DNA from 3 places in the Rhizobium sp. BK312 genome. Region 2 is predicted to be linked to each of the others. Evidence: riboswitches for the same ligand, from Rfam matches in the RefSeq annotation. Region 2 holds a riboswitch; each other region holds the start of a gene.
What was found. A riboswitch is a leader RNA that binds a small molecule or an ion and turns the genes downstream of it on or off. The one in region 2 is predicted to bind cobalamin.

Region 1: another riboswitch for cobalamin. It lies ahead of FHT85_RS13705 (ABC transporter substrate-binding protein); the one in region 2 lies ahead of nrdH (glutaredoxin-like protein NrdH).
Region 3: another riboswitch for cobalamin. It lies ahead of FHT85_RS09510 (aromatic ring-hydroxylating oxygenase subunit alpha); the one in region 2 lies ahead of nrdH (glutaredoxin-like protein NrdH).

Annotation. Positions count from the first base shown of each region.
Region 1 covers NZ_JACHZP010000004.1:309,988-320,504, reverse strand. Annotated here, with positions in the region: gene FHT85_RS13725 (LuxR C-terminal-related transcriptional regulator) at 1-2,537, opposite strand, end outside; gene FHT85_RS13720 (DUF882 domain-containing protein) at 2,974-4,308, shown strand; gene FHT85_RS13715 (ABC transporter ATP-binding protein) at 4,400-5,164, opposite strand; gene FHT85_RS13710 (FecCD family ABC transporter permease) at 5,161-6,198, opposite strand; gene FHT85_RS13705 (ABC transporter substrate-binding protein) at 6,202-7,218, opposite strand; cobalamin riboswitch at 7,383-7,639, opposite strand; gene FHT85_RS13700 (GGDEF domain-containing protein) at 7,721-8,866, opposite strand; gene FHT85_RS13695 (hypothetical protein) at 9,031-9,435, shown strand; gene FHT85_RS13690 (PepSY-associated TM helix domain-containing protein) at 9,662-10,517, shown strand, end outside.
Region 2 covers NZ_JACHZP010000007.1:276,450-286,966, reverse strand. Annotated here, with positions in the region: gene FHT85_RS21185 (pyridoxamine 5'-phosphate oxidase family protein) at 1-468, opposite strand, end outside; gene FHT85_RS21180 (hypothetical protein) at 531-797, opposite strand; gene FHT85_RS21175 (hypothetical protein) at 1,079-1,369, shown strand; gene FHT85_RS21170 (DUF1269 domain-containing protein) at 1,424-1,966, shown strand; gene FHT85_RS21165 (FUSC family protein) at 2,191-3,288, shown strand; cobalamin riboswitch at 3,410-3,628, shown strand; gene nrdH (glutaredoxin-like protein NrdH) at 3,876-4,097, shown strand; gene nrdI (class Ib ribonucleoside-diphosphate reductase assembly flavoprotein NrdI) at 4,109-4,504, shown strand; gene nrdE (class 1b ribonucleoside-diphosphate reductase subunit alpha) at 4,591-6,702, shown strand; gene nrdF (class 1b ribonucleoside-diphosphate reductase subunit beta) at 6,723-7,697, shown strand; gene FHT85_RS21140 (HU family DNA-binding protein) at 7,851-8,129, opposite strand; gene FHT85_RS21135 (hypothetical protein) at 8,484-8,705, shown strand; gene FHT85_RS21130 (Tim44 domain-containing protein) at 8,865-9,863, shown strand; gene FHT85_RS21125 (zinc-dependent alcohol dehydrogenase family protein) at 10,182-10,517, shown strand, end outside.
Region 3 covers NZ_JACHZP010000003.1:186,650-197,166, forward strand. Annotated here, with positions in the region: gene FHT85_RS09475 (DUF1217 domain-containing protein) at 1-288, shown strand, start outside; gene FHT85_RS09480 (DNA translocase FtsK) at 507-3,464, shown strand; gene FHT85_RS09485 (MOSC domain-containing protein) at 3,543-4,094, opposite strand; gene phnF (phosphonate metabolism transcriptional regulator PhnF) at 4,167-4,901, shown strand; gene FHT85_RS09495 (FAD-binding oxidoreductase) at 4,905-6,335, opposite strand; gene FHT85_RS09500 (L-threonylcarbamoyladenylate synthase) at 6,369-7,343, opposite strand; gene FHT85_RS09505 (DUF6656 family protein) at 7,403-8,020, opposite strand; cobalamin riboswitch at 8,370-8,574, shown strand; gene FHT85_RS09510 (aromatic ring-hydroxylating oxygenase subunit alpha) at 8,671-9,915, shown strand; gene FHT85_RS09515 (hybrid-cluster NAD(P)-dependent oxidoreductase) at 9,918-10,517, shown strand, end outside.

The DNA of each region.
Region 1 (10,517 bases), on a different contig from region 2:
GTCACGGCCGCGGTCCGAGTCGAGACGTTGAGCTTCGCAAAAATATTGCGCAGGTGAAACTTGATCGTATTGTCGGACAAGGCGAGCATCCGGCCGATTTCCTTGTTGGAAAGCCCCGAGCTCAGCAATTCCAGCACCGTGCGCTCCCGGCCTGTGAAAACAGAACCATCTTCACTGTCGACGGCCGGCTCTTCCGATACGTCCGCATCCGTAAGTAGCGATTGAAGCCGCTGGCGGGTAATCGCTGCGACGGTCGGATGTTTGACAAGCGCACGAAGCTCTGAAAGCGCTACCGGGTGGCCAAAACGAAGCAGGTTGCGATAATCGGCAAGCGGCGTCGTCAATACGAGATCGGATAGGCGGGCGGCGGCAGGTTCGCTTTGACCCTCCGCCAGAAGAATTTCGATTTCGATGAGGGCAAGCTCGATTGCACGCGGAACATGCGGGCGCTGCGTCTGGCGTATCATGAATTGATCGAAGATCTCGCGCGCCTTGACCTTGTCGCCAAGGGCTAGATGGGTGCGGGTCCAGAAGATAGCCGGCGTGGCTCCGCGCAAATGAATGGCCAACGCGTTGGCGCGATCCGAAGCGACTGCCTGTATGCCAAAACCATTGGCCTCGGCATGGCGGATTGCATGATCGAGATCGCCGGAGGCCATGAGCAGCATGGCGCGCTCCCCATCGATCAGCCGCGTGAGCCGATCGAAACTACGGCGTCTCGCAGTGGCGCGGATGCGGTCCATGGCTGCATGCGCGGCGAGCAGATCCCCACGCATGCGCAAGACCCGCTGTTCGGCCATGAAGCCGGCAGCCAGAAGATCGAACCAGGTATCGTGAAGCTCGAGATGCGGCAGCGCCCATTCAAGCATTTCCGCCGCGGTGTCCGCCTCACCGCGCATCGACAGAACCTCGGCTTTCAATACTTGGCCGACAGCATCGAGATCGCTGCCTGGACCAATATTGGTCTGGGCTTCGCAGATCAGTTCCTCGTAGGCCGACAGAGCGCTCGCACAATCGCCGGATAGAAAGAAAGCCTGGCCGATATGGGTATAAAGGTGCATGGCGCCGAAATCGGCGCCGCCGTCGCGAAAGGCGCGAATGGCCAGATGCCCGTAATGCAGAGCCCGGTCAAGCTCGCTGCGGATCAGAAAATTGTAGGAGAGCATGTTGAGCGCAAGCGCCCGATGAATGAGCTCCATTCCATCCGGCTGCCGCAGATCGTCCTCAAGAGCGGAAAGGTCGGCCGCACTCGCCCAATGGTCGGTATAAAGCGCCAGGAGGATGCGCACCACGCGCACATCCTTTGCCAGGATCGGATCGCCGGCGGCCACCCGATCGGCGATGGCGAGATAATGATTGGCCGCCGCAAGCTGCGCCGCCTTGGCGTTGAAGATCGAAAGGCCGAGGGTCGCAAGTGGAAAACGGGCCAGATCGATTTCCGAGGCATGTCCGCTCAAGGCCTGAAACAATGTTGCGCCGCCGCGGGTGGTGGCATAGACGCGCCGCCATCCGCCGGCGGTTTCGACAATGCGCGCCGCAAGATTGGCATCGCCTGCGGAAAGCGCATGATGAACCGCACGGTCTATGTCGCCCCGTGCCTCGAACCAGTGTGCCGCACGATTAAGAGCGCGATTGGCATCGACACCTCTGCGACTGGCGGTTTTCTTGAGGAACTCGTTGAAGACGGGGTGAAACCGCATCCAGTTGCCGGGGCCGGCAAGCAAGGTCACCGGAAGCGCGTATTCGGCCAGGCTTTCGCAGAGGTCGGCACGCTCTCTGCTGTCCAGCACCGCTTCGAGCAGAGAATGATTGAAAGCAGGAAGGGCGGCCGTGTCGATGAGAAACTGGCGTATATCCTCGGGTAGATGCTCGAACACCTGCTCCGATAGATAAGAGCCCATATCCGTATCGCCGCCATCGAAAGAGGCAAGGATGCTGTCGCTTTCATCCGATTCCGATACGAGCAGGCTCACCATCTGCAGTGCGACCGCCCAGCCTTCGGTCCGGCGATTGAAGGAACCGATCTGCTCCTCCGTCAGATGAGTGCCCTTCCCGGCAAAAAGCTCTCCTGCTTCGGCATCGCTGAAGCCAAGCTCGGCAACGCCGAACTGCTTGAACTCACCACGCAGCCGCAAGGCCGAGAGCGGAAAGCGTGGTGGGCTGCGGCTGACCAGCACCAGCTTGACATGTTCGAGCGAGAGGTCGGCGAGGATCTTCGCCATCAGCGCCTCGGTCGCATCCGTCTGCGCGAAATGATAATCGTCGAGAAAGACGACGAGCGGTCCTTCGATCTTGCGCAGGCGGGTCGCCAGCACCGAAAGCAATGCTGCAGCCGGAAGGTTGCCGGCGTCGGCACCATCTTCATGAAGCAGCGTCTGCAAGGCATCGATCAATGCAAGCAGAAAGGCTTCCTGATTGGTGTGTTCGGAATCGAGCGACACCCAGCAGAGCTTGACCCCATCCGCCTTCAGCAGCTCGTACCATTGGACGGCAAGCGAGGTCTTGCCGTAGCCGGCAGGTGCGACAATGGTCGTCAAACGGCGCAGCCCAGCGCGCCGGAGCTGCCGCAATAGGTCGCTACGTTTGATTGTTTGCTGCCCGCTCGACGGGGGAGCAAATCGATTCTGTCCACTCATGGGGCGGGATGATGATGTCTTGGCAGACAGTTTGCAACCCACGCGAAAACGTTTGCAAAGCCGGTTTTACCTATCTTTTGGAAGAAACCGCCTTACAGGCAAGGGTTGACCGCTGACAAGATTGCAACGGCAAAGCTGAAGCTTTCAGAAATAAGGCATGCCAAGGGAGAAAGCGACCTCAACCGCTCACGAATATGCTCGGACCAACGAAATTTTTCCGCTTCCGCCTTTAAACGGTCCGTTAGGGATTTGTTGACCATAATTGGAGGGTATAGCGATGCCGCAGGCGCGGCGCCTCTGATTTCTGTTTCTCTTAGCAAGGGCGAAAGTCGTATCCGTGCATCACGTGATCTTTTCCATTCCGGCGGCATTTTTCGCCACGACTTTCTCGTTCATCGCTTTCCGGGTGGCGCTGATCGCGATGCTGATGCTCGGCGCCTTTGCCGGTTCGGCGGCGGCCGAGGACAGGGCACTCAAGCTCTTCTTCACGCATACGGGGGAAAGGTCGACCATCGTCTTCAAGCGTAACGGCAAATATGACCCGCGCGGCCTTGCTCAAATCAACCGCTTCTTGCGCGACTGGCGAAAGAACGAGCCGACCAGGATCGATCCGGAATTGCTCGATCTCGTCTGGGAGGTTTACCGCCGCAGTGGCGCCAAGGAGGCCATTCACGTGGTTTCGGCCTACCGCTCTCCGTCGACCAACAGTATGCTGCGCAACCGCTCGCGCAGCTCCGGCGTTGCCAAGCACAGCCAGCACACGCTCGGCAAAGCAATGGATTTTTTCATTCCCGGCGTGAAGCTCGCGAGCTTGCGCGCAATCGCCATGCAGATGCAGATCGGCGGCGTGGGCTTCTATCCCAATTCCGGTTCGCCCTTCGTGCATCTGGATGTTGGCGGAGTGCGCGCATGGCCGAGAATGTCGCGCCAGGAGCTTGCGCGGCTTTTCCCCAATGGACAGACGCTTCACGTGCCGGCAGATGGCAGGCCACTGCCGGGTTACGACGTAGCGGTCGCACAATCCAAAAAGCGCCCTTCCCAGATGGCGAGCAAAATCACGGCCGTTGATGACGATAGCGACGATGCCGGATCATTCACAGCGTCTCGCAACGTCGAACCCGACCGCAGCCTTTTGACTAGCATGCTGCCAACCCCCAGAAGCCGGGCCGTGGATGGGCTGGAAGCTCAGCTTGGCACGCGGGTGGCCGAGGAAAGCAAGACCCAACCCTTTGCCGACCTCGCGGCCTATGCCGTTCCGCTGCCGGCGTGGCGGCCTACCAGCAGCATCGTCGTCATCCCCACGACCGCGCCGGAAAGACCAGCTCCCGCTGCCGTGCTCGCCAGCCTGGTCGTGGGACGCAGCAACGCTGGAAAGCTCGTCGTGTCTGACAATGTGGAGAATACGGCCGAGAGCGCCATGGCAAAGATGCAGCCGATCGCTGCCCTTCCCTCGGCGGCTGCGCAAGATGTCTCAGCCGGTGTAGGAGACATGTCGACAGGGGCGATCGTCGCCTGGGCTTTGCGTCCGCCAGGCATGGCCGTCGACATGACGCTGCCAGGCCTCGTCAGCGCGCCCATTCCGATGCACGACGACATGGCGGAGGCCCAAGCCGGAGCCATCAGCTATGATGGCGACGATTTCGACGTCGAGCGGTTCGGCTTCGAAGGCTGAGGCGAACTCGCACCATCTAGTAATACGATGCGCCCCGGAATTGCTCAGACCGGGGCAATCCATTTTATTTCGCGATCGCGACAGATGCCACTCAACCCGCCATGTATTGAATGTTGCAGCGGCCGTGCACTGAAGATTTCTGCACATGCGCGCGCACGCCGAAAACGCGCTCGATTAACTCCTGCGTCAGCACCTCTTCAGGCGGGCCTGCCGCAACGACCTCGCCATTTTGCAAAACAGCAAGGCTGTCGCAAAACATGGCCGCGAGATTGAGATCGTGCAGCGCCACGATGGAGGTGACATCGAGCTTGGAGACCAGGCCGAGAATATCGAGCTGATGTTGGATATCGAGATGGTTCGTCGGCTCGTCAAGCAGAAGTTCGCTTGGAGTCTGGGCAAGCGCCCTCGCAATATGGACGCGCTGTCGTTCACCGCCCGATAAAGTTTGCCACGGCTGACCGGCGCGGCCTTGCATACCGACACGGGCAAGCGCATCGGAAACCGCCGCATCGTCGTGAGCGCTCCAGGCCGATAGGGGACCGCGATGCGGCGTACGGCCGAGACGGACGACGTTCATCACTGTGACCTGCGTATCGGTCGTCGCCTGCTGCTCGACCAGCGCGATGCGGCGGGCAATATCGCTCCGCGAGATCGAGGCAATATCGCTACCGCCGAGCCGGATGACCCCGCTTTTGACCTTCCGCAGCCGGCAGATCAGCCTGAGCAGGCTGGATTTTCCCGAGCCGTTCGGCCCAAGGAGCCCGAGCACCTTGCCTTTTTCCACCGTCAGGCTGACGCCGTTGACGATGAGGCTATTGCCGGCTGCAAAGGTTACCATGTCCACAGCAATGCTCATGCCGTCCTCCGGGTGTGATAGAGAATGAGGGCGAAGGCCGGAGCCCCGAACAAGGCCGTGACGACGCCGATCGGCAGAATCTGCTGGGGAATGATGACCCGCGAGATGATATCGGCGGCGACCATGAAGATGGCGCCGGCCAGAGCCGCTGCCGGCAAAAGCCGGTCATGGCTCGGCCCGACAACGAAGCGGGCCGCATGCGGAATGACGAGCCCGACGAAGCCGATGGAGCCGACGATGCTGACGACCGCTGCCGTCATGAAAGCCGTCACGCCGAGCAGAACGACTTGGGCGCGCTTGACCGCAATGCCAAGCGATGCGGCAGCATCCGTGCCGAAGATGAAGGCATCGAGCACGCGGACATGTGCCATGCAGACGGCGAAGCCGATGATGGCGACCGGCCCGGAAAGATAAACGTCCGGCCAGCGCACGCCGCTCATGGAGCCGAGCAGCCAGAACATGACGCCCCTCGCCTGCTCCGCATTGGCCGAGGTGGTGACGATATAGGAGGTGAGCGCGTTGAAAAGCTGCGAACCGGCGACGCCGCATAGAATGATGCGCTCGCTCGTGCCGCCGACCCCGGCGGCAAGCAGGCCGACGAAAAGAAAGGCTGCAACCGCGCCGAGGAAAGCGCCGCCGGAAAGGCCGAGAATGCCATAGCCAAGACCGAGGATCATGATGCAGACCGCCCCGGTGGAGGCGCCGGCGGAAATCCCGAGCACAAAGGGTTCGGCGAGCGGATTGCGCAGCAACGCCTGCAAGACCACCCCGCTCAAGGCAAGCGACGCACCGGTGCTTGCAGCAACGAGCGCGCGGCTCAGGCGATAGTCCCAGACGATCCCCTGATGGATCCGGCTGAGTTCGAAGCTCGTTCCGAACAACCGGTTCGAAACGGCCTTTACTGTGGTCGACAGCGGGATCGAAATCTCGCCGATCGATACGGCGAGGCTGATCATGAAGGTCAGAAGAATGACGGCAGCCATGGCGAGCGCCAAGAGCGCCCACCATGTCCTGCGTTTTGCGGCGAGACCCATATCTTACAGCGCCAGGCCGAAGGACTTGATGCCCTTGGCCAATACTTCAATGCCGTCGATGGTGCGGATGGTCGGGTTCATCGACTGCGCATCCATCATGACAAAATGCTTGTTCTTAACGGCGTCGAGCTGGCTGGTGACTGGATCTTTTTCGAGGAAATCGACTTTGACCTTCGGATCGTCGGCCGCATAGCGGCGGCGGTCCATGGTGGCTATGACGATCACGGCCGGGTTGGCCTGCGAAATGGTTTCCCACCCGACCATCGGCCATTCTTCTTCCGTCGTCACCACGTTTCTGGCGCCGAGCGTCTTCAGGATATAGGCCGGCGCGCTGTTCTTGCCGGCGATATAGGCATCGCCATTGACCTCCTTGCTGGAGAACCAGAACACGATCGGAAGATCCTTGGCCTTGGCAGCGGCAATCGAAGCGACTGCATCCGCCTCGCGCTTTTTCAGATCCGCGATCAGGGCATCGCCACGATCCCTAACGTCGAAGATCTGCGAGAGCTCGACGATTTCCTGATAGACCAGATCCATCGTGAAAAGCTCCTTGCGCACACCATCGCCGCCATCGGTATTGACCTTGGCGACACAATCGGTCGGAGCAACATAGGTGTTGATCCCGAGTTCCGAAAATTGCTGGCGTGTGCCGACGGAACCCTGCGCGCCGACATGCCATTCGAATTCGGCAGCGACGAGATCCGGGGCCTTGCCAACGACGGATTCGAAGCTCGGATCGTTATCGGCAAGCCGCGGGATCTTGCTGTTGACCTCGGCATATTGCGGCAGAACCGGGCCGACCCAGACCGCCGTTCCGGCAATCTTGTCGGCAAGGCCGAGCGAAAAGAGGATTTCAGTCATGCCCTGGCCGATCGAAACGATCTTGGCCGGAGCCTTTTCAAAAGTGACCTTCTGACCGCAATTATCGATGGTGAGAGGATATTGGGTGGCGGCAAAACCGGAGCCGGCAAAACCGGTCAGCCCAAGTGCAAATGCAATGGTCGTCAAAAAATGGCGCATGAAAGGTCTCGATAGGATTAAGGAAACGGGGCGGCGTCAGCGCGATCGCGCTGAGAAAGACGGCCGCCGGCTGCGGAGATCCCAATCAAGGCCGATAGGTGTCGGATAATGTCGAAGGCGCAGGTCAATCATTCTCTGTCCTTTCCGAGCATCCCCGCCCGGCTGATTGGATCGTGATCGACGGCAGGTCTCCTGGCTTGCGGATATCTGACGATCATCGGCCTTCCCGCAAGCATGCTTGCAGTGGCGTGGCTCAAAGCCTCAGGAAGGAACCAGCAGGCTGGTCATTCCCGGATGATCGGCAATCCGCTTACAGTTGCGGGGGCAGCCACGGTCTAGGTCCCGCTTGGGTCATCCTCACCGTGTTCCCTATTAATCCCCGCGGAGTCTTCCTTGGGGAACCGTCACGTCCAGTTATTCCGGACTGCCCCGTTCCGTCAAGGACGCTTGGATAGAAATGAGACAGAGCACGCCATGCCCATGAGAAGGAAAGGCGGCGAGCCTATACGGCCTCCGCCAGTTCCACGCGATTTCTCCCGCCCGCCTTCGCGCGATAAAGCGCCTTGTCGGCGGCCTCAAGCACATGTTTGAAATCCGTCGTCGGTTCGAGGGAGCAGGCGATGCCGATGCTGACCGTGACATGGACGGCCTCCTGCTCGAACATCAGGGTTGTGTCCTCGATGTCCTTGCGAATTTTCTCCGCGACGGCAGCCGCAGCCCGCGTATCGGTGTTGGGCAGCAGCACGACGATCTCCTCACCGCCATAACGAGCGGCAATGTCGGTCTTGCGCACGGTTTGCCTGATGACGTCGGCCAATCGCGCCAGAACGGTGTCACCGAAGGAATGGCCCCAGCTGTCGTTGATCTTCTTGAAGTGATCGATATCGAGCATGATGATCGAGAAGGGGATACGCCGCATGCCCGCTTCCTTGCTGCATCGATCGCCTTCGCGCTGCAGCACCCGGCGGTTGGGAAGCCTTGTCAGCGGATCGAGGCTCGCTTCATTCTCCAGCGCGCGCTGGATGCCAATGCGATATTGCTCCCGCTGCAAGAGATCCGACAACAGCATGACACCGAGGATATTGACGATCGTTACCGGAAGTGTTGCCGAGATAAGAAGGGCGCGCGCAACCGCCCACGGAAAAAGGAAAACAACCACAATGGATGAACAGGTCGCCAGACCGAACAGAGCCGATCGCCGCCATCCCGTGCCGGTCCATTGCCGCGGCAGCAGAGTGAGTACATAGCCGGCGATTGCAACGATCACGATGCCGGCCACGCCGACCACCGCGCCCATGCCGCCCACCATGTACCGAAACAGCGCCATCATCGCCGCAGCGACAATGGTTCCCAAAAGGCCGCCATAGATTGGCGTAAGGACAAGGAGGATCGACCGGCCATCCTGGATCACACCTGGCATCCATTGGATGGGATCGCCCATGGACAGGATGCCGACCAGCCCGAACAACAGCCCGACGGCCACGGATTTCAAAGCGCCGCGCTCGACGATACGGATGACCCAGGAATAGGCATAGACAATAATCGCCACCTGGCCGAGGACACGTATTAGCGAGATCAGATGTGTTTCGACTTCCATGGCGATTCCCAGTCTTCGCAACGCGCCGCGATAGATGAGCTGCGGCGGCATGGTCGAAGTCCTTACGAGATACCATGCGATCTCTAAAAATAGTTTATATGCTTCTCATCGATCGGCACTGCGGCGGCATCGCGGCACGAATTGACGCATTGCGCTTGTGATAGGCCTGCCCTATGACTGAAACCTTATCCGCGAATGCGGTGGTGGGGACAAGCATGCGGAAGACGATTTCGCGAACATTTCAGTGGAGCGCGCGCATTCTTTGCGCCGTTGCGCTGTTGCTCGTCGGCTTCGCCCATCAACCGATCGTCGCAACCGCGGACGAAATATCCCCGATCGAGCTTGCCCAGTACCGGCTTCCGGATGGCTCCCTGCCCGTCCTTTGCATCACCTACAAGGATGCCGACGGCAAGGTGCATGGGAAAGCCTACGCACCCGGATGCGAGGCATGCCGGATTGCGTCCGCCGCGATGCTGCCGGGGCCTCCTACCGACATTTGTGGGCGCCTTGCCTCTCCGCGTGGAGAGACGGTCGTCGCACGATCGGAGGCGTTCCACCGCCAGCTTTATCCGCCGAATACAGGCCCGAGAGCACCACCCCTCCCCGACATCGTTGGCTGAACCGGCATTGCGGCTTTCGTCGCGATGCCCGCCGTCAACGCTGCCGCTTGCGCGACCATCACGTCGCGACATCTGAGGATTGGTGTTCACAGCTGCATCTTGCCGAACGAAGCAGGCCGATTGGTCGGCTGCTCAGGGAAAGCAGGCCGCGCCAAACGGCGAACCGTCTCGCCGCCCCCTCCTCAGATCGCCCCTTGCGGCAGCCCGCCGATCTTCGGAGGATTTCATGTCTACCTTTACCGCTGCAGAGCCTGCGGCCGCAGCAACCCACAATATCTCGCTCTATCGCGCGATCTGGCGCTGGCATTTTTTCGCCGGCCTGCTCGTCATCCCTTTCATGCTCAATCTGGCGATCACCGGTTCGTTGTATCTATTCAAGGACCAGATTGCCGATACCTTCTACTCGCATCGCTATCTCGTCACCGAGGCCGGCACCATGCTGCGGCCGCAGCAGATCGCCGACGCGGCGCTTTCGGCCTTTCCGGGCGCGCGCGCAACCTCCTATCACGAAGCGTCGGCGCCGAACCGCTCGGCCTGGATAACGCTGTCCAAGGATGGCCAATCGACCATCGTCTACGTCAATCCTTACGATGGCAGCATTCTAGGATCAGTGGGGTCGAAACAGGAGTTCGGCTGGGTCGTCAAGCGCATCCATAGCCTAGAATATTTCGGCAAATGGACCAATCGCCTCATCGAGATCGTCGCGGGCTTTGCTCTCGTCCTCGTGGTGACGGGCATCTATCTGTGGTGGCCGCGCCAGCAGACGGGCGGCGTGCTCAGCGTTCGCGGCACCCCATCACGCCGCGTCTTCTGGCGCGACCTGCATGCCGTGACGGGAGCGCTTGCCGGCATCCTGATCTTCTTTCTCGCCTTCAGCGGCATGCCGTGGTCCGGCTACTGGGGCGCCAACGTCAATGCCTGGCTGACCGCTCACAATTTCGGAACACCGGCGGCAGTCTGGGACGACGTTCCGAAATCGACAAAGGTCACACAGGATATCGTCAGCCGCGCCGGCTGGGTCGTCGAAAACGCGCCCGTTCCGCTCTCCGATATCGCGGCGCAATCGGCCGAGCCGATCGGTC
Region 2 (10,517 bases):
CTTCGCGTTGTCACCCATGTCAGGTCTCGAATTCGAGACCGCAGCCGCCGCCATCTTGATGTAGCTCATGATGCTGCCGGGGCTATCCCAGTATTCGGCGAAAACAGGCGTTACCTTCAAAACGCGGATCGAGGGATCGTCGGCACTGTCCCACCATGCCCTGGCGCCTGTAGACCAGAGATCCCTGACGCGTTCGCGGTCGTTGCCGACTTCAGCCGTCCCGGATATCGAGACATATTTTTGACCCCGGGTGTCGGCGAAGGCGAGGCAGACATTCGGCCAGCGCGCGATCTCCTCATCCTTGTGGCCCGCGACATCCGTCAGGAAATAAATCGCATTTTCGATCGGTTCGGGATGAGCGGCCATCGGCCGTGCGCGCAGGCTTCCGGATATTTGCGTGGTCAGCATGCAAAAGCCGATCTTGTCGACCAGTTCCCAAACGCGTGCGTTCTCGTCGATATCGGTCATAGCTGTCTCCTGGTTTCGATTGCAAAGAGAGGGAGTTGAGCTGAGATCATCCGATGAGGGGCCTATGGCTGCTCGCGAGTGCCCGGTGCAGCCTCACGCTGGTCCGCATCGTCAAGGTCGTTCTTTACGACGAAGGCGTCGCCATGCTGGCGGACAGCTTCTTTTTCCGCTTCGATATTGGGCATGTCGTCAGGAGCGCGCTCTTTGACGTGTTCCGACGCCGCATCGATCTCACCTTTGGTCTGGTCGGCGGGAACCGATCCGGCGCGATTGCGGGTGGCGTCATGCTCGGTCTTCGCGTTGCCATTGTCGCGTCGCATGTCTGTCATTTCGCTCATCCTGTTCGTCTGGTCCGCGAAGTCTCGCGTCATTTTTGAAAATGGCGCGGCAGAGAGCCTTCCGTGGTGCGGGGGCGACCGGCCATGTCGGTCAAACCGCGCGGCGCGCTCATTGTTCCGTACTCGCAAGGCAAACACCGATTTCCTTTGTCGATGGAAGCCAGAGGGTTGGGCGGAATGGAACCTTGAACCCGAATTTGCGTCTTCCTAAGTGAGTGGCAGCCGAGGCTTTATGAGCTCGGTCACAATCACGTCTGTTAGGAGTGACCAAAATGGAAGGAAGAACAAAAAGCATCGAGGAACTCAGCGTCGAAGAGCGCGAGGAAATTCTCATCGATGTTGCGAAGACATTGGAAGGCAATGCACGCGAGGCCCTCGTCGAAGGCAACAAGCAATTCGCCATCCTGTCCACCAACATGGCGGAAGCAATCCGCGTCAATGCAGACGAGCTTGCCCGCGACGATCCGGAAAATGCCGAACGGCTTTTGCAACAGGCTGTCGCAATGATCTCGCAGTTCAATGCTACTCATCCTTACCGATTGGTCAGCACGGCTGTTCACTAAGGGGCTCCACGCCTCACTTCTCGTTTCGACAACAGGAACTCCCGGAGGATTTCGATGTCAGAACTTATTGTGCTTGGTTTCGATGATGCCGACAAAGCGGACGCTGTCCTGAACCGCCTCGTTCAGCTCGAAAAAGAATATCTGATCGATCTGGAGGATGCCGTCATCGCCGTTCGTGATGAATCCGGCAAGGTTCGTCTCAAGCAGAGTGTCAATCTGACGGCGGCAGGCGCCGCAAGCGGTGGTCTTTCGGGCGCTCTCTGGGGTTCGCTCGTTGGTCTGCTTTTCCTCAATCCTCTTGCTGGGCTCGTCGTCGGCGGCGCAATCGGTGCCGGCTCCGGCGCTCTTGCCGGATCGATGGCCGATTACGGTATCGACGACGATCTCATGAAGCGTCTGGCCGAAACCATTCCGGCGAAGAGTTCCGCGCTTTTCCTCCTGATCCGCAAGGTTCAGCCGGAAAAGGTGCTTGCCGAATTCAAGGGCGAACATGCGCGATTGCTACGCACCTCGCTATCGCCCGAGCAGGAGGCGCGGCTGCGCCAGGTGCTTGTCGACGAGACCTCACCGGCGCCTGAAGCTTCCGCCACCGTCTGAACGTAAATCCGATCTCTACTCCTATCGGCGGCGGCGGCTGTGCTTTCGTCCGGGAAGCACGGGGCTCAGGGATTGAACGGCGCGCTCGCCATTGCCTGCGCGCCTTCCCTAATCGCGCAAATACTGCCATTGTAGGTCATGCGGTCATTCACTAGCGGCAGCAGGGAGAGGGCAAGCCCCGGACGGCCATTGTCAGCACACGTTTCCAGGCGAAAACTTGCGCGATGACCGATCCTGTAATTCGTCAAAGCCAGCTGCCGTCAAAACCCAAAACATCGCTGATTCAGACCAAACGCGCGGCGCTGCAGGCGCTAAGGGTCATGATCGCGTGCACGATCACCTACGCCATTTCACAGCATCTCCATCTCCAGCAGGGCTATTGGGCCGTCTTCACGGTACTGATCGTCATGCAGGCGTCGGTGGGCGCGACCGCTGGAGCGGCTTTCGACCGGCTGGTTGCGACAGTCGCAGGCGCCGTGCTCGGAGGTGTTGCGGTATTCGTCACGCCGCAGGAGCCGCTTGCGATTGGCATTGCCCTGATCTGCGTCGTCGGCGTTTCAAGTTTCGCGGCGGTGCGCGTGCCTCGTCTGCGCAATGCCGGACTGACGGCCGCGATCGTCATGCTGACACATTCCGCCGCCGTTCCCGTCGAGATTTTCGTGATCGATCGCATTGCCGAAATTACCCTGGGCGGTGTCGTCGGCGTGCTCGCCAGCCTGTTCATCCTGCCGACGCGCTCGCGGACTATGGTTTTGGATCGCTTCGGGTCGGCACTCGATGTCATGGCGCAGATCTTGCGAAGGCTTGCAGTCGGGGTCGAAAAGGGCGAGCCTGTATCGGCCACCGAGGCAAATATCGCCCTGCGTCAGTCCTTGATGGCGACGGAAGCGCTTTTGACCGACGCGCAGCGCGAGCGCGCTTTCTGGCTGACACGACAGGGAATTTCGGAGGCCATTCCCCGTTCGCTCTGGCGCATCCGCAACGACATGACCTATCTCAGCCACATCGTGGAAACACCTTTCCCGCCGGCGATTGTCGAAGCGATCGGGCCGCAGGCAGGCGGAATGCTGGAGGCACAGGCCCGCTTTGCGGAGACATGCGGCCGGGCGTTGCGTGCCGGTGGTGAAATCGATCCGGATGTGCTTTCGGCAGGCGACGCGGCTTTCGACGCCGCGTTTAGCACTCTTCAGACTTCGGAGGCTGCCCAGTCGATGGGATTTAGCGAAACGGGCCGGTTGTTCGGTCTCGATTTCACATTGCGACGCATGCGCCAGAATTTTCTCGATCTCGCCGACCGCATCCGCGAAAGCAACGTCAATTGAAAGGCTCCAGCCTGTTTTTGGCCAGTCCCAAGTCTCTGCGTTGGGTGCGATGGTCGACATCCATCAACATGGAAATCCGATTGAGGCTGTCGAAGCAGTTGACGCAATTTTAACCGAGGATACTATATATAGTGTTCGAGGTTCTTCTGATTCGCAAGGATTGGAGGCTAAGATGGGAATCCGGTCGGCGAGCATGATGATTGCCAAGCCGGAGCTGCCCCCGCAACTGTGAGCGGCGAGCATTCGTTTGATGACGTCACTGAGGCCTTGTGTCTTGGGAAGGCAGGACGAATGTTATGACCCGCGAGCCAGGAGACCTGCCTTGAGCAATAACGTCCACGGGCGGGGTGTCCGACTGGCGAGCGATGGTTCATGCGGCAGGATCGCCGTCATCGCTTCCTTGAAGACCCCGCATGAATAACTTCGGGGTGAATCCATGTTCTTGAGTATTCATAGTCGCCCGCGCGAATGACGGCCGCTGAAATGCGTCCGGCCGCCGGCTAGGCTTGCCTCCACTTTTCACCCGCCGAGCGGGCATCATCCGATGCTCGAGCGATTTTCTGTGCCCATCCATACGAGGATACCTCATGAGCATTACCGTCTACAGCAAACCCGCCTGCGTCCAGTGCACGGCAACCACCCGCGCGCTTGATCGCCAAGGCATCGACTACACCATCGTCGACGTATCGACCGATGCCGCCGCCTATGAGCTGGTGCAAGGTCTCGGCTATCGTCAGGTTCCGGTTGTTGTCGCCGGGGAACTGCATTGGGCCGGCTTCCGTCCCGACATGATCAGCACCCTCGCTTAAGGATCCGGGCGGTGGGCGAGATCGTCTATTTCTCCAGCCGATCGGAAAATACCCATCGCTTCGTTGTCAAGCTCGCATTGCCGGCTGCTCGTATCCCGCTTGTCGCGGGCGACGAGTTTCGTGCGACCTCGCCCTACGTTCTGATCGTCCCGACCTATTGCGGCGAAGGCGGAAAGGGGGCCGTGCCCAAGCAGGTGATCCGCTTCCTCAACGATGCGGGCAACCGTTCGAACATCCGCGGAGTCATCGCCGCGGGCAACAGCAACTTCGGCGCGACCTATGGGATCGCCGGCGACATCATCTCTGCCAGATGCCAGGTGCCGTATCTCTATCGGTTCGAACTTCTGGGCACGGATGAGGATGTCGCCAATGTCAGACACGGATTGGAACGATTTTGGACACGCTAAGCTCTTCTTTGTCGCGGGATTCGGGCGAAAAAACGCAGAGCACTTTTTCTGCTCCCACGAATGATCGGCCAGCCAAGGCCGCGGAAATGGCCTTGGATTATCACGCACTGAACGCCATGCTGAACCTCTATGACGAGCACGGAAAAATCCAGCTCGACAAGGATCGCATGGCGGCCAAGCAGTACTTTCTCCAGCACGTCAATCAGAACACGGTCTTCTTCCATAACCTGAGGGAAAAGCTCGATTACCTGGTGACGGAAGGCTACTACGAACAGGAGGTGCTGGATCAATATTCCTTCAATTTCGTGCGCGATCTCTTCGATCACGCCTATGCGAAGAAGTTCCGTTTCCCGACTTTCCTCGGCGCCTTCAAATACTACACCAGCTACACGCTGAAGACCTTCGATGGAAAACGTTATCTCGAGCGTTATGAAGACCGCATCTGCATGGTCGCGCTGACGCTGGCGCAGGGCAGCGAGCAACTTGCCCGCGATCTGGTCGACGAGATCATCTCCGGCCGGTTCCAGCCGGCAACGCCGACCTTCCTCAATGCCGGCAAGAAGCAGCGCGGAGAGCTGGTTTCGTGTTTCCTGCTGCGTGTCGAAGACAACATGGAATCGATTGGCCGCGCCATTAACTCGGCTCTGCAGCTTTCGAAACGCGGCGGAGGCGTGGCGCTATCGCTCACCAACATCCGTGAGGCCGGTGCGCCGATCAAGCACATCGAGAACCAGTCGTCCGGCATCATTCCCGTCATGAAGCTGCTGGAAGATTCCTTCTCCTATGCCAACCAGCTTGGGGCGCGGCAGGGGGCGGGCGCCGTCTATCTGAACGCCCATCACCCGGACATCATGCGCTTCCTCGATACTAAGCGCGAAAATGCCGACGAGAAGATCCGCATCAAGACGCTGTCGCTCGGCGTAGTCATTCCCGACATCACCTTCGAGCTCGCAAAGAACAACGAGGATATGTACCTCTTCTCGCCCTATGATGTGGAGCGTGTCTATGGCGTGCCGTTTACCGAGATTTCGGTGACGGAGAAGTATCGCGAGATGGTGGGCGACAGCCGCATCCGCAAGAAGAAGATCAAGGCGCGCGAATTCTTCCAGGTGATCGCCGAAATCCAGTTCGAGAGCGGCTATCCCTACATCATGTTCGAAGACACGGTGAACCGCGCCAATCCGGTTGCCGGCCGCATCACCATGAGCAATCTCTGCTCGGAAATCCTGCAAGTCAGCGAAGCTAGTGAATACAACGACGATCTGTCCTACAAGCATATGGGCAAGGATATCTCCTGCAATCTCGGCTCGCTCAACATCGCAGCCGCGATGGACAGCCCGGATTTCGGCAAGACGATCGAAATGTCGATCCGCGCGCTGACGGCTGTCTCCGACATGAGCCATATCTCCTCCGTACCCTCGATCGAAAAGGGCAATGACGAGAGCCATGCCATCGGTCTCGGCCAGATGAACCTGCACGGTTATCTCGCCCGCGAGCGCATTTTCTACGGTTCGGAAGAGGGCGTCGATTTCACCAATATCTATTTCTATACGGTGACCTACCACGCCATTCGCGGCTCGAACCTGCTTGCGGTCGAGCGAGGCCAGAGCTTCAAGGGCTTCGAGAATTCGAAATACGCCTCCGGCGAATATTTCGACAAATATACGAACCAGGAATGGAAGCCTGCGACCGAACGTGTCGCGGAAATCTTCGAAAAGGCCGGCATTGCCGTTCCGACCCAGGAAGATTGGCTGGAACTCAAGAAAGCCGTGATGGAAGGCGGGCTCTATAACCAGAACCTGCAGGCCGTGCCGCCGACGGGCTCGATCTCCTATATCAACCACTCGACCTCTTCGATCCACCCGATCGTCTCCAAGATCGAGATCCGCAAGGAAGGCAAGATCGGCCGCGTCTACTACCCGGCTGCCTTCATGACGAACGACAATCTCGATTACTACCAGGACGCCTACGAAATCGGTCCGGAAAAGATTATCGACACCTATGCGGCCGCGACCCAGCATGTCGACCAGGGCCTGTCGCTGACGCTTTTCTTCCGCGACACCGCGACCACGCGCGATATCAACAAGGCGCAGATCTATGCCTGGAAGAAGGGCATCAAGACCATCTACTACATCCGGCTTCGCCAGATGGCGCTCGAAGGCACGCAGGTTCAGGGCTGCGTTTCCTGCACGCTCTGAACCTTTGAGGGACGATGACAATGAACATGCAATTCAAGCCGGCAAGCCGCGTTCGCGCCATTAACTGGAACCGCATTGAAGACGACAAGGATCTCGAAGTCTGGAACCGCCTGACCGGTAATTTCTGGCTGCCGGAAAAGGTGCCGCTGTCGAATGATATCCAGTCCTGGGCCACGCTGAAGCCGGAGGAGCAGCAGCTCACCATCCGCGTCTTCACCGGCCTCACGCTGCTCGACACGATCCAGAATGGTGTCGGCGCCGTAAAGCTGATGGCTGATGCCGTAACCCCGCATGAAGAAGCGGTGCTGTCGAATATCTCCTTCATGGAAGCCGTGCACGCACGCTCCTATTCGTCGATCTTTTCGACGCTTTGCCTGACGCCCGACGTCGATGACGCCTATCGCTGGTCGGAGGAGAACGAATTCCTACAGAAGAAGTCTACGCTGATCATCGAGCAATATGCCTCCGGCGATCCCTTGAAGAAGAAAGTCGCGAGCGTCTTCCTTGAGAGCTTCCTGTTCTATTCCGGCTTCTATCTGCCGATGTTCTGGTCGAGCCGCGCCAAGCTCACCAACACAGCCGATATGATCCGCCTCATCATCCGCGACGAAGCCGTGCATGGCTATTACATCGGCTACAAATTCCAGCATGGGATTGAGCGGCTTTCGGACGGGCAACGCCAGGAGATCAAGGACTTTGCCTTCGATCTTCTGCTGGAGCTTTATGACAACGAGGCCAAATATACCGAAGCGCTCTATGACGGCGTCGGGCTAACAGAAGACGTCAAGAAATTCCTGCATTACAACGCCAACAAGGCGCTGATGAACCTCGGCTATGAGGCGCTCTTCCCCGCCGAAGCCTGCAAGGTCAATCCAGCCATCCTCTCGGCGTTGTCGCCGAATGCGGATGAGAACCATGACTTCTTCTCGGGATCGGGTTCGTCCTATGTCATCGGCAAGGCAGTCGCGACCGAGGATGAGGATTGGAATTTCTGAGGATGGAGCTTGGCGCAGCTCAGGCAGCTCGAGCCAGTACTTTCGAAACCGCCTCACGACGAAGCGGCGCTTGCGTTCGTATGAAACGGCAAATGACCGGCCCTAGCGGATAGGGTCGGTCATGAGCCTACGGGCTTTCGGCCAGAGCAGGGATTATTTGTTGAGCGCATCCTTCAGCGCCTTTGCAGGCGTGAAGGTCAGCTTCTTCGATGCCGCAACCTTGATGGTTGCGCCCGTTCCGGGGTTGCGTGCTTCGCGCTCCGGCGTATCCTTGACCTTGAACTTACCAAAACCCGGAATAGAGGTTTCGGCGCCGGAGGTCGCGGCTCCGGTGATGGCGGCAAAGATGGCTTCGACGATTGCCTTGCCCTGTGTCTTGGTCAGCTTGTGATCTGCGGCAATCTTGTCTGCAATTTCATTGGTAGTGGTCATGAGGCTTCCCCCGCATTGATAACGGCGGAATCATTTCCATTGGAGATGCCAGTTGTCACGAGGAGTTCTGACATGAAAGGGCGAGAAAGCCTGCATTTCCACAGGTTCCGACGCATTGACGCCATTTTGGAGCCTTTCCGCGGGTGATTTTCCAGGCGAAGACCTGATCATGCGGCCGATAGAGAGCGCCAACGGGTATCCGCAGAAGCCCGCGAATCTCCGGAAATGGACGAACCTTGGGGCAACGGCGCATCTTTTCACCATATGGACACCCGCTACGGCGGCGCGATCGGGGTGGCCTTTCGCTGGTTGGCTCTATAGAGGCTTGCTCACGATGGATGAATGGAACAAGCAATGGAACACGAGATCAAGATAGACAACCGCGGCGATTTCGGGCTGTGGGCAATCGAGGTCGCAAAGCAGATCATCAGCAGTGAGGGCTTTGAACTGGCAAGAGCAGCACGGGACGGCACGGACGACGATGTCCGCGCGGCCGGTAACGCACTTGGTCAGGCGATCACCAACGCAATGATGGAAATCTATGATGGCCTGATCGATAGAGCGGATGAAGATTAGGGTCGTCTTAGATCGTTGCTGCCGAGCATCCGTATACGGATAGATTGGTTTGGTTGAAATCCAAAAGTTTCGCCAACTTAAAATCGCAGCCTTACAATCACGAACAAGCATCCCCATATAAGGGCAAATTAGTCTTTCTGCCCTATGACAGGAGAGCCAATGTTCAGTGCAGTGCCGCGCTTTGCCAAGATCGCAGCCGTCGTCATCCTCGCCGCCGCGTCGTCCGTGGCGACCTTTGATGCCGCCGATGCGCGCCGGGCTGGATCCAGCGGTTTCGGAAGCCGTGGAACGCGCACCTTCGATACCCCGGCCATTACGAGGACAGCGCCCACGCAGGCCGCACCCATTGACCGGACGATGACGCAGCGGCCGCCGCAGCAGACGACGACCCAGCCGCCGCTTGGCGCGCCCCAGCGTCCTGGCCTTTTCGGCGGCTTCGGCGGGTCGATGATCGGTGGCCTGATCGCCGGTGGCCTTCTCGGCATGCTGCTCGGCCATGGTTTCGGCGGTGGCATCGGCTTTCTGGGAATGCTGCTGCAGATCGGTCTGATCGTGCTGCTCATCAGCTTTGCGATGCGCTTCTTCGCAAACCGGCAGCGCACGCAATATGCAGCACCCGGATCCGGGTCGTCCTACAATATGAACCCGATGAACAATGCCGGCGCATCGCCGCGTCCTTCCTTCTCCATCCCGTCCATCGGCGGTGGGGCAGCGGCCGCGCAGAAGGTGCGCCAAGCCAATGACGAGATCGGGCTTCAGCAGGCCGATCTCGATCGTTTCGAGCACCTCCTCACCGAAATCCAAACGGCCTATGGCGCCGAGGATTATGCGGCGATCCGTCGGCTGACCACGCCGGAGGCGATGTCTTATCTGGCCGAGGAGCTCGGTGAGAACGCTACCAATGGCGTGCGTAACAGCGTTTCCGATGTGCGCCTGCTGCAGGGTGATATCGCCGAGGCCTGGCGTGAGGAAGATGCCGAGTACGCAACGCTTGCAATGCGCTACTCGAGCATCGACGCGATGATCGATCGCACGACTGGAAAGCTTGTGGATGGCGACGACCACAATCCTTCCGAGACGACGGAGCTCTGGACCTTCGTGCGCAAGCCGGGTTCGGACTGGAAGCTTTCGGCGATCCAGGGAACAGGCCAGCATTAATCTTGAACTGACCCCAGTTGGAGATTGCCCCGTGCGGAAGCCGGGGCAATCGGCTGATCCGGCACAGGCATGGATGCTCCCAAGGCGGGCTCGGCTTTTATTTAAGCCTTATTTCGGTCGCGGCGCTGTCCGAAGGTCATTCGTTTTTTCAAAACGTTCCAGCGCCATTGTGAGAAGACTTTCAGGAGAGTGCTTTGGTGCTTGCTCGAGCGTCTAGCGCACCGGCTATGGAGCGGCTACGCGCACCATTGAGTGCTATAGTGCGGATGGGAGCAGCGCAGTAGCGCAAGAATCAAACCTTATGCTTGGAGGAGGCGAATGAGGGCAGTCCGTTTGGAAGCGATCGGCGATATGACCATGCGCATGGTCGAGAAGCCGAACGCCGAACCGGGAGAGATCATCGTCCGGGTTCTCGCCGCCGGCATCTGTGGGTCCGACCGACACATGTACAAGGGCGAATATCCGACAGCGATCCCGGTGACCCTGGGTCACGAGTTCTGCGGCCTCGTGGAAGAGGTGGGTGAGGGTGTTTCGTCATTTGTAGGTGGAGAACTCGTCACGGTCGATCCGAATATTGCCTGCGGTACCTGCCCTGCCTGCCGGCGTGGGCGACCGAATCTCTGCGCCAACCTCACGGCTATCGGCGTAACGCGG
Region 3 (10,517 bases), on a different contig from region 2:
GCCCTTTATGAGGTCGTTACGACCACCTTCAATCTGCCGAGCTCGATCTCCAACATGGACGTCGATACCCAGGCCAAGATGCTCGGCAATTTCATCAATGTGAGCGACCTGCACGATCCCGACAAGCTCAATCGGCTGCTGCAGCGATTCTCGGCCATGTACGACCTGCAGAACAATACGACCTCCTCGACATCCCCTGCGCTTTCGATTCTGACGAGTTCCTCCCCGGGCGTGGGTATCAGTGCCGACACGCTGCTTTCCATCGCGCAGCTGTCCTCATCGCGCTAACGGGTCCGACAAAAAATTTAACCTGTCTCATTGCCGCACTTCCGTGCGCTGAGCTGCGTCATGCCCTTGTTTCCACAGAGATTTCGAGAATATTCGGACATGTTTTCCGGGTGCGGAATGGCTGCTTTCCACAAGCGCAGGAAGGAACTTATTAACCATCCTTGCCCTATTCGATTTGAGAAGCCAACGGCAATATCAATGACTGGGTTGCAGGTCTCATGCGTCTTTCCCGAACGACACTTTCCAATGCCTCGCAAGGCGTCCAGCCGGAGGGCGATCTCGACCCGGAGCAGGCGGCCGAAGAGGCGCGCCGCGCCGAGCAGATCGCGGCTCGCCGCGCGTTTCTGGAAGAGAAGATCCGCAACGCTCGCGAAGCCAAGCGCAAGGCTGAAGAGCAGCGTCACGCCGAGGAAAAGCGCCTTGCCGAAGAGGTGAGGAAGCGCACCGCCGCGGCCCCGCCGCCTGTTGTGGAGGCGCTTCAGGCTGCCGCCGTTACGAGCGAACAGGAAATGCCGATTCTGCCGCAGGGAATCTCCGCGGAAGATCTCGCATCGCCCGGCTGGCAGAATGCCTTCCTGATGGGGCCGAACGTGCGCTTCACCCGCACCCGTGAAAATGAAATTATCAGCCGCCGTCCGCCTGTCGAGCCGAAGGCTGAGACCCGGCCGCAGGCTTCCGCGCACGCCGCGATGCGGGTCATGGAGCCGCCCGCCGTCGAGGCTCCGATCGCCGCCGTCATTCAGCAGCCGATGCAATCATCAGAGTTCCATCTGCCAGCGCTCGAAGACATGCCGCTGGTGGTGGAAGGCTATATTCCGACAGTAATTCAGAATTCCCCGGCAACCGAGCCGGACGCATTGGAGATGACCGTTATCGCTACCGCATTCTCGAAAGCTCCTGCGATCGCGCTGGATGCTTCCCCTGTTCAGTCAAGTGTTCCCGAGTCCCTAGCCGCGCCTGTGGTCGAGTCGCGTCTTGCCCATCTTTCCGATTTCGCTTTCTGGGATGCGATGCCGTTCGACGGCGAGTTCGTCTCTGCCCTCAAGCGTGAGCCGAAGCAGCCGGCGGTACCCAAGCCGGAAGTCGACGCCGAATCGATCATCGCCAAGTTCCGCGTCGTCGAGTGCCGCCGCCCGGCTGCCACCGTCGAGCCGCAGCCCGTTGTCGTGCAGCCTCCGGCAGTCGAGATCGCAGCTCACGTCGAAACCGTTTGCAGACCGTCAATGGTAGATATCAGCACGCCGGCCATGGACGAGCTTGCCGCGCTTGAGGCTGCCGTTCTGGCCCCTGTCGTCGAGGCAGGCCCTGTCATCGTCGAAGCACCTGCTGCCGAGCCGCAGACTGTGGTGGCGCCAGCCGAAACATTCGTGCCGCCGGCTTTCGTAACCGCCGTCTATGGTGCCGACGCCGAAATCCGGCCCGCACCTGTCATGGTCGTGGCGCCGATGCCGACGAAGGCCACCGCGCCGGCTGCTGCCCAACCGGTCGCCAAGGCTGTGCCGACGATCCCCGCGGTCGAAGCCGCGGCACAGCGCCTGATCGACGCGCCGCCATCGCGGATCTCGCCGCGCCGGCCCGCATCGCTGACGCCGCCCGAATGGCGGCCGATCGCCCGCTCCGCTGACGGCGAATACGAGCTGCCGCCGCGCGAACTGCTACAGGAACCTGCCATTCGTTCTGGCGTGATCATGACGCAGGAAACGCTGGAGCAGAATGCCGGCCTTCTGGAAAGCGTGCTGGAGGATTTCGGCGTCAAGGGCGAGATCATCCATGTCCGTCCCGGCCCGGTCGTCACCCTTTATGAGTTTGAGCCGGCGCCAGGCGTCAAATCCTCGCGCGTCATCAACCTCGCGGACGATATTGCCCGTTCGATGTCGGCCCTCTCGGCGCGCGTCGCCGTCGTACCCGGGCGCAACGTCATCGGCATCGAACTGCCGAACGTCAACCGCGAGACCGTCTATTTCCGCGAGATGATCGATTCGCCCGATTTCGAGAAGAGTGGCTATAAGCTGGCGCTCGGTCTCGGCAAGACGATCGGCGGCGAACCCGTTATCGCCGAGCTCGCCAAGATGCCGCATCTGCTCGTCGCTGGTACGACCGGTTCGGGCAAGTCGGTCGCGATCAACACCATGATCCTGTCGTTGCTCTATCGCATGACCCCGGAACAGTGCCGCCTGATCATGGTCGATCCCAAGATGCTGGAACTCTCTGTCTATGACGGTATCCCGCACCTGCTGACCCCTGTCGTCACCGATCCGAAGAAGGCCGTTATGGCGCTGAAATGGGCGGTGCGCGAAATGGAGGATCGCTACAAGAAGATGTCGCGCCTCGGCGTTCGCAACATCGACGGCTATAACAGCCGCGTTGCCTCCGCCAAGGAAAAGGGCGAGACGATCCATGTCATGGTCCAGACCGGCTTCGACAAGGGCACGGGTGCCCCGATCGAAGAGCAACAGGAAATGGATCTGACGCCGATGCCCTATATCGTCGTCATCGTCGACGAGATGGCCGATCTGATGATGGTCGCCGGCAAGGAGATCGAAGGTGCGATCCAGCGTCTGGCGCAGATGGCGCGTGCCGCTGGTATCCACCTGATCATGGCGACGCAGCGTCCGTCCGTCGATGTCATCACCGGGACGATCAAGGCAAACTTCCCGACGCGCATTTCCTTCCAGGTGACCTCGAAGATCGACAGCCGCACCATCCTCGGTGAACAGGGTGCCGAACAGCTCCTCGGCCAGGGCGACATGCTGCATATGGCCGGCGGCGGCCGCATCTCCCGCGTCCATGGCCCCTTCGTGTCCGACGAGGAAGTCGAAAAGGTCGTGGCGCACCTGAAGCTGCAGGGCCGTCCGGAATATCTCGATACGGTCACCGCCGACGAGGACGAAGAAGACGAGGAAGAGGATACGGCCGTTTTCGACAAGGGCGCGATTGCCTCGGAAGACGGCGACGATCTCTACGAACAGGCGATCAAGGTGGTCATGCGCGACAAGAAGTGCTCGACCTCCTATATCCAGCGCCGCCTCGGCATCGGCTACAACCGCGCTGCCTCGCTCGTCGAGCGCATGGAAAAGGACGGCCTGGTCGGCCCCGCCAACCATGTCGGCAAGCGCGAGATCATCTCCGGTAACCGCAATGGCGGTGGCAATTCGGGTCAGGACGATTTCGATTGATCGGGCACGCCGCAAAGCCGGCGCGACATGGGAACCAGGGTATGAGGCGGCTTTCCAACGGAGGCCGCTTCTTTTTTATCAAACACGCTCAAGCTTGACATGCGGCAGCGGCGGCAACTCGACGTGAATGGCGTCATCTCGCTGTACGCGGCCGCCCTGCACGACAATGCTCATGATGCCCGCCTTGCGGACCAACCCGCCATCGGCATCCTTGTCGAGCACTGCATGCAGCAGGCCCTTCTGAAAATTGTCGATCTGCTTGCAGGGATTGCGCAAGCCCGTCACCTCGATGATCGCTTCCGCGCCGATATGCAGGCGTGTGCCTTGCGGCAGCGAAAGCAGGTCTATCCCTCGGGTCGCGATATTCTCGCCCATATCGCCCGGAGAAACGGAAAATCCTTTTTCGGTGAGCTCGTCGAAGAGCTCTTCATGGATGATGTGCACCTGACGCAGATTGGGCTGGGTCGGGTCGACCGCGACGCGCGAGCGATGTTTCACCGTCACTCCCATATGTGCGTCGCCTTCCACCCCAAGCCCTGTCAGCAGTTGAATATGATCTTTCGTCTGCTTGCTGAACTCATGCACGCCGCTGCTGCTGACTGCCGTCACATATATGCGCTTGCCGCCCATGCCGAACCCTTTCATAAACGATCGAGATCTTTATAAATTGGTATATACCAATTTCAAGGCGACAGATTTGTGATGGAAGAGAAAAACCCAGAGGGCGAAGGCGTAAAAGCTACGGGAAGCTGGGCGACCATTGCCGCGGAGTTGCGAAATGCCATCGATGCGGGCAGACATGCGCCTGGCAGCCGCCTGCCGAGCGAGCGGGCCTTATCCGAACAATTCGGCGTTTCCAGGGTGACGATGCGGCGCGCGATTGCGCAGCTTGAAGGGGAGGGCTTGCTACGGATTGCGCGCGGAAGCGGCGCCTATGTCCGCGCCGACATGCCCGTTCGCTTCAAACTCGGCAATAAGGTGCGGTTCAGCAAGAGTTTGACCGCAACGGACGCAAACCTCACGCGCAAGATTTTCTCGGCGAAGGAGGTTCCGGCAGCCGCCGATATCGCCGCGAGGCTGAATTTGCAGCCGGGCGAGACGGTGCTGGAAATGTGTGTGGTCGCCTATGCCGATGCGCTTCCCGTCTCGGTCGTCATGCGCAGCTGCTCGGCTGAGCGTTTTCCCGGCCTGACGGAGAAGTTCGCCGCAACGAGCTCATTCACAGCGGCGTTGAAGGAGTATGGCGTGGCCGACTATTGGCGCCGCTCCACTGACATCACGGCGCGCATGCCGACGGAGACCGAAGCGCGCCTGCTACAGCAATCGCGGCTGACGCCGGTACTTGCCTATGCTGGCGAGGACATCGATGCCGATGACACGGTCATTTCCTGCCAGATCGGCTGCTTCGCTTCCGAGCGGGTCGTCGTCACGGTCTAAACCTCAGACCTTGAGGACCTTCCCCGGATTCATGATGCCTGCCGGGTCGAAGGCCGTCTTGATCCGGCGCATCAGGTCGATCTCGATCTCCGAGCGGATGGAGGCCAGTTCATCGCGCTTCAGCTGACCGATGCCATGCTCGGCGGAGATCGAGCCGCCATGCTGCAGCACAAGCCCATGCACGATCTTGTTGATCTCGCGCCAGCGTCCGATGAACTCGGCCTTGTCGGCGCCGACGGGCTGCGAGATGTTGTAGTGGATATTGCCGTCGCCCATGTGGCCGAAGGCGCAGACGCGGGCGCCAGGCATGGCGGCGACAACGGCTTTCTCGGCTTCGGCCATGAATTGGGGGATTTGCGCGACCGGCACGGAAACATCGTGCTTGATGGAGCCGCCTTCCGGCTTTTGCGCGTCGGACATGCTCTCGCGCATATGCCAGATGGCCTTCTGCTGCGTCTCTGAGCTGGCGATGGTGGCGTTCTGGATCAGCCCTGCCTCATAGCCTTGTTCGAGCAGCGCCGTCATCATCCGCTCGGCCGTCTCAGCCGAATCGGAGGTGGAGATGTCGATCAGCACATACCAGGGATGCACCGTCTCCAGCGGATCGCGCACGCCCGGAATATGCCGCGTGGTGAATTCGACGCCGATGCGCGGCATCAGCTCGAAACCGGTCAGCGCCGTGCCGCAGAGGCTGGAGGCATTCTTGAATAGCGTCAGCGCGTCATCGACCGATTGTAGGCCGGCAAAGGCGACCTGATGGCCAAGCGGCTGCGGAAAGAGTTTTAGCACCGCACCGGTAATGACCCCAAGCGTGCCTTCCGCGCCGATGAAGAGATCGCGCAGGTCATAGCCGGTATTGTCCTTCTTCAGGCGGCGCAATCCGTTCCAGATCTCGCCCGTGGGCAGCACGACTTCAAGGCCGAGGCAGAGCTGGCGCATATTGCCATAGGCGAGAACGGCCGTGCCGCCGGCATTGGTGGAAAGATTGCCGGCGATGCGGCAAGAGCCTTCCGAGCCGAGCGAGAGTGGAAACATGCGGCCATGCTCGGCTGCCGCCTTGTGGACATCAGCCAGAATGCAGCCGCCATCGACGATCATCGTATTGCCGACGGGATCGATATCACGGATGCGGTTCATGCGCTCCAGCGAGAGGATGATGTCGGAGCCGCCCTCGCGCGGTGTCTGTCCGCCGACAAGACCGGTATTGCCGGTCTGGGGTACGATGGCCGTGCCGGTTTCGCTGGCAAGCTTGAGGATGGCCGAAACTTCTTCCACCGAGCCAGGCTTCAGTAGCATGGGCGAGGCGCCGTGATAGAGCCCGCGGTTTTCCACCAGATGCGGCGCAATTTCCGCCGGGTCCCGCAAGGCATGTTTTTCGCCGACGATGGCGGCGAAGCGATCGAGGAGGTCGGAAGAGGAGGCGGAGCTGCTCATGGCGTTTCCTTTGCCTGATGGTGTCGGGCCGGTTTAGTCTCTGGGCGCGGCCGCGCGGCGCAGCCGGTCGTTGATAGCCTCGCCGAGGCCCTCGTCGGGAATATGCGAAAAGGCAATTGTCGTTGCACCGGTGGCATCGGCGCGCTTCATGAAGTCGAAAAGGTTTGCGGCAGCTTCCGAAAGATCGCCGCTGGCGCTCAGATCCAGCACGGCAACGGCGTTCTCACTGCCGGGAATGTTTGGCGTGCCGAAGCGAATCAGGGCCTCGCTTGCGGAAACCTCGGTGGCGTCGAGCCGCACCGCCGCTCCCGGCGCATAATGCGAAGCAAGCATGCCTGGCGCCTCGATGGCAGCGGAAGCCTTCTTCTTGCGCTTCAGTGCCTTGCCGGCCACCCGCTCGATCTCGCTTGCCGCCAGCCCGCCGGGCCGCAGCAGGCGCATCTCGCCATCCTCAACCTTGACGATGGTCGACTCCACGCCGACGACCGAAGCCCCGGCGTCGAGGATGAGCGTGATCCGCTCTCCGAGATCGTCGTCCACATGATCGGCGCTGGTGGCGCTGATCTTGCCCGAGGTATTGGCGCTCGGTGCTGCAAGCGGCCGATCAAAGGCGCGGATCAGCTCGCCGGCAAAGCCCTGGGGCACGCGGATGCCGACCGTGTCGAGGCCGGCGGTTGCCAGCGGATGAATGCCGCTATCGGGCTGGAGCGGCAGCACCAGCGTCAGCGGCCCGGGCCAGAAGGCTTCCGCGAGCTTGCGCGAGATGGGGTCGAAGATCGCATAGCGCTCGGCCATGGCGAGATCGCTCATATGGCAAATCAACGGATTGAAGCGCGGCCGGCCCTTCGTCTCGTAGATCCGGGTAATGGCGGCGGGATTAGTGGCATCGGCGGCAAGCCCGTAGACCGTCTCCGTCGGCAGCCCGATCGGCAGACCCTCGGCAAGGGTCGCCGTCGCCACTTCTATTGCCATTTGCGGATGTTCGAGAATGTCTATGTGTCGTGCCATGGCCTGCCTGCTTGCAGTTCAGGCCGTTTCTTATGCTCTTCGAGTTTTCGGATCAATCGTCAAAGCTGGCGAATGATGTCGCGGAGCTGCTCGTTGCGGGCGCCGAGGAGAAGAACATTGCGGATGGCGATCTGCGGATCGTGGGTGTGGAACAGCACGCCGTTGCCTCTGACGTCGCGATTGATCGTCAGCTTCTTGTCTTCCGTGTCCTTGTCCGGATGGATCGCGACGGCGAAATACATCCGCGAATATTTGAGGCTGATGTCTTCGAAGAAGTTCTCTTCCTGGCCGATCCGGGCGAAGAAGTTGGCGATATAGAAAGCCCAGTTCACGTCCTCATAATGCGCGAACTGCGTCCGCGCCGCGGTCACGTGGCAATAGCCGAGATGCGGCGTGTCCTTCAGCGTGTGATGAAAGATGAGCTTCGGGAAGCGGATGGACCTATGGAAATTGTTGAGCCGGTCGTGGGTCTTCTCGCCGGCGTCCCTGAGCTTCAGCGCCGTATGTTCGGCCACCTGTTCGTGGGTGAGGTATTCCCGCTCTTCCGCCAGCCAATGCGGCCTGTTGCGGTTGATACGGCCGGTGCGCAGGAATTCGGTGTACCCCGTCGTCGATACCGGCTGCGCCGGTTCGGGCTCGGCGGGCTTCCCAGCGTCGAAATATCTGAGTTTGGCCATGCCGGATCTCGCTATAAAACTCTTTGGCGATATGATGAACCACGGAGCTTGAGCCGAGCTTGATCGTGCCGGATTGAAGGCGCCCCGATAGCGGCTCCGTTGGCGCTTTCTGCCGCCCAATTGTTCCCCTGATTGCCGGCCATTCGCTGACCTGTCGCAATCAGGATAAAGCGTCATTGGCGGAATGGATATGCGATGCTTTGACCATCTCCGATGCAAGCGCCCAAGTAATTGAATTGCCTGTCAATATTCTCACGCTATGCAACCGTCCTATCGTCCGGTTTCACCTGTCGTCAAATTCGAAGCCGATGTCGCATTGCAGCGCAGCGGCAGACGCGGCCGAGAGCTATGATGATATCAATCTCAAGGTGCCGTCTGCTAGGGAGACGGAGAATTGGGAAGCCGGTCAAAATCCGGCGCTGCCCCCGCAACGGTGGTGGAGTGAGGCATGGCGGATAAAGCCACTGGGCCGATTGGTCTGGGAAGGTGCCATGGGGTCCTGGCAACAGGGCCGCTCCAGAGCCCGGAAACCAGCCTTGGGCACATATGGTTTACTGACCGCGGCGGGCGGTCGGGGGATTGCTTTCGGCCGTTCCCAACGGCCTTGCATGTCCTCTGCTCGTCTTCCGGTATTGCGCAAGGATAGGCAAATGGATATCGGCAGCAAAGTTCTGCGGCAACTGAAGAACCACCGGACGGGTTTCAGCCTGGAGCAACCCTTCTACACTGATCCGGAATACTTCAAGCTCGACATGGAGACGATCTACTATCGCGACTGGCTGTTCATCGGCCATGATTGCGAAGTGCCGCGTGCGGGCAATTACTTCACCGTCCAGATCGGTGATTATCCCGTCGTCATCGTCCGTGGCCGCGATCAGGTCATCCGCGCCTTCCACAATAGCTGCCGTCACCGCGGCTCGCGCGTCTGCACGACCGAGCGCGGATCGTCGGCAAAGCTCGTCTGCCCGTATCACCAATGGACCTACGAACTCGACGGCTCGCTACTCTTTGCCCGACAGATGGCCGAGGATTTCGACAAGAGCCAGTATTCGCTGAAGCCGGTTCACTGCGAAAGTGTCGGCGGCTACATCTTCATCTGCCTCGCGCAGAACGCTCCCGATTTCGCGCCGGTTCGCGCCACGGTCGAGCCCTACATGGCCCCGCATCGCATCAGCGAAGCCAAGGTCGCCTTCCAGAGCACGATCATCGAAAAGGGCAACTGGAAGCTCGTCTGGGAAAACAACCGCGAGTGCTATCACTGTGCGGCCAATCACCCCGAACTCTGCCGCACCTTCCCGGAAGCTCCGACGGTTACCGGCGTGCAGGGCGCGATGAGCGATCCCGTCATCACCGAGCACTGGGCGCGCTGCGAAGCCGCAGGCCTGCCGAGCGAATTCAAGATCTCTCCTGACGGACAGTTCCGCACCGCCCGCATGCCGCTGATCGAAGGCGCCGAAAGCTACACCATGTCCGGCCAGAATGCCGTCAGGCGGCCGCTCTCGCCCGACGTGACGATCAACGGCATCGGCACCATGCTGCTCTTCCACTATCCGACGACATGGAACCACATGCTCGGCGACCACGCGATTTCCTTCCGTGTCCTGCCGATCAGCGCCGAGGAAACCGCCGTCACCACGAAGTGGCTCGTTCACAAGGATGCGGTCGAAGGCGTCGACTACAATCTCGAGGAACTGACGCACGTCTGGACCGAAACCAACGATCAGGACCGCCGGATCGTCGAGGAAAATGCCTTCGGCATCCGCTCGCCTGCCTATGAGCCCGGTCCCTATTCGGAAATCCATGAAGGCGGCGTCATGCAGTTCGTCGAATGGTACACGACTTTCATGATCAACCGGCTGCAAGGCGACCAGGCCAAGCTGTCGGCGGTTGCCTGAGCATGAACATGGCCGTCTCCCTTCCGCATCGCCATCTCGACCAAATGCAGCCTTGGAGCGACAGGCAGCATCTGCTCGAATGTCTCTCAGTCACGCCCGAAGCGCCCGATGTGATGACCTTCACCTTCGGGTCCGATAAGGACAACTGGTTCCGCTATCTGCCGGGCCAGTTCGTGACGCTGGAGCTGCCGGCGGCTCCGGAGCCGGTCATGCGCACCTATACGCTGTCGTCCACGCCGTCGCGGCCCTTCTCGGTCGCCGTGACGGTGAAGGCGCAGAAAGATAGCATCGGCACGCGCTGGATGTTCGAGAACCTGAAGCCGGGTATGCGCATCAAGGCTTTCGGCCCGCTCGGCGATTTCAGCCACATCCGTCATCCGGGCGAGAAATATCTCTTCGTCTCGGCCGGCTCCGGCATCACGCCGATGATGTCGATGACGCGGTATATGTCGGACATAGCACCATTGTCTGACATTACTTTCGTCAATTGCTCGCGCAGCCCGACGGACATCATCTTCCGCTCCGAGCTCGAATATCTCGCCCGCTTCATGCCGAACCTCGATCTCGGCTTCATCGTCGAAGGCTGCGGCCGCACCGATCTC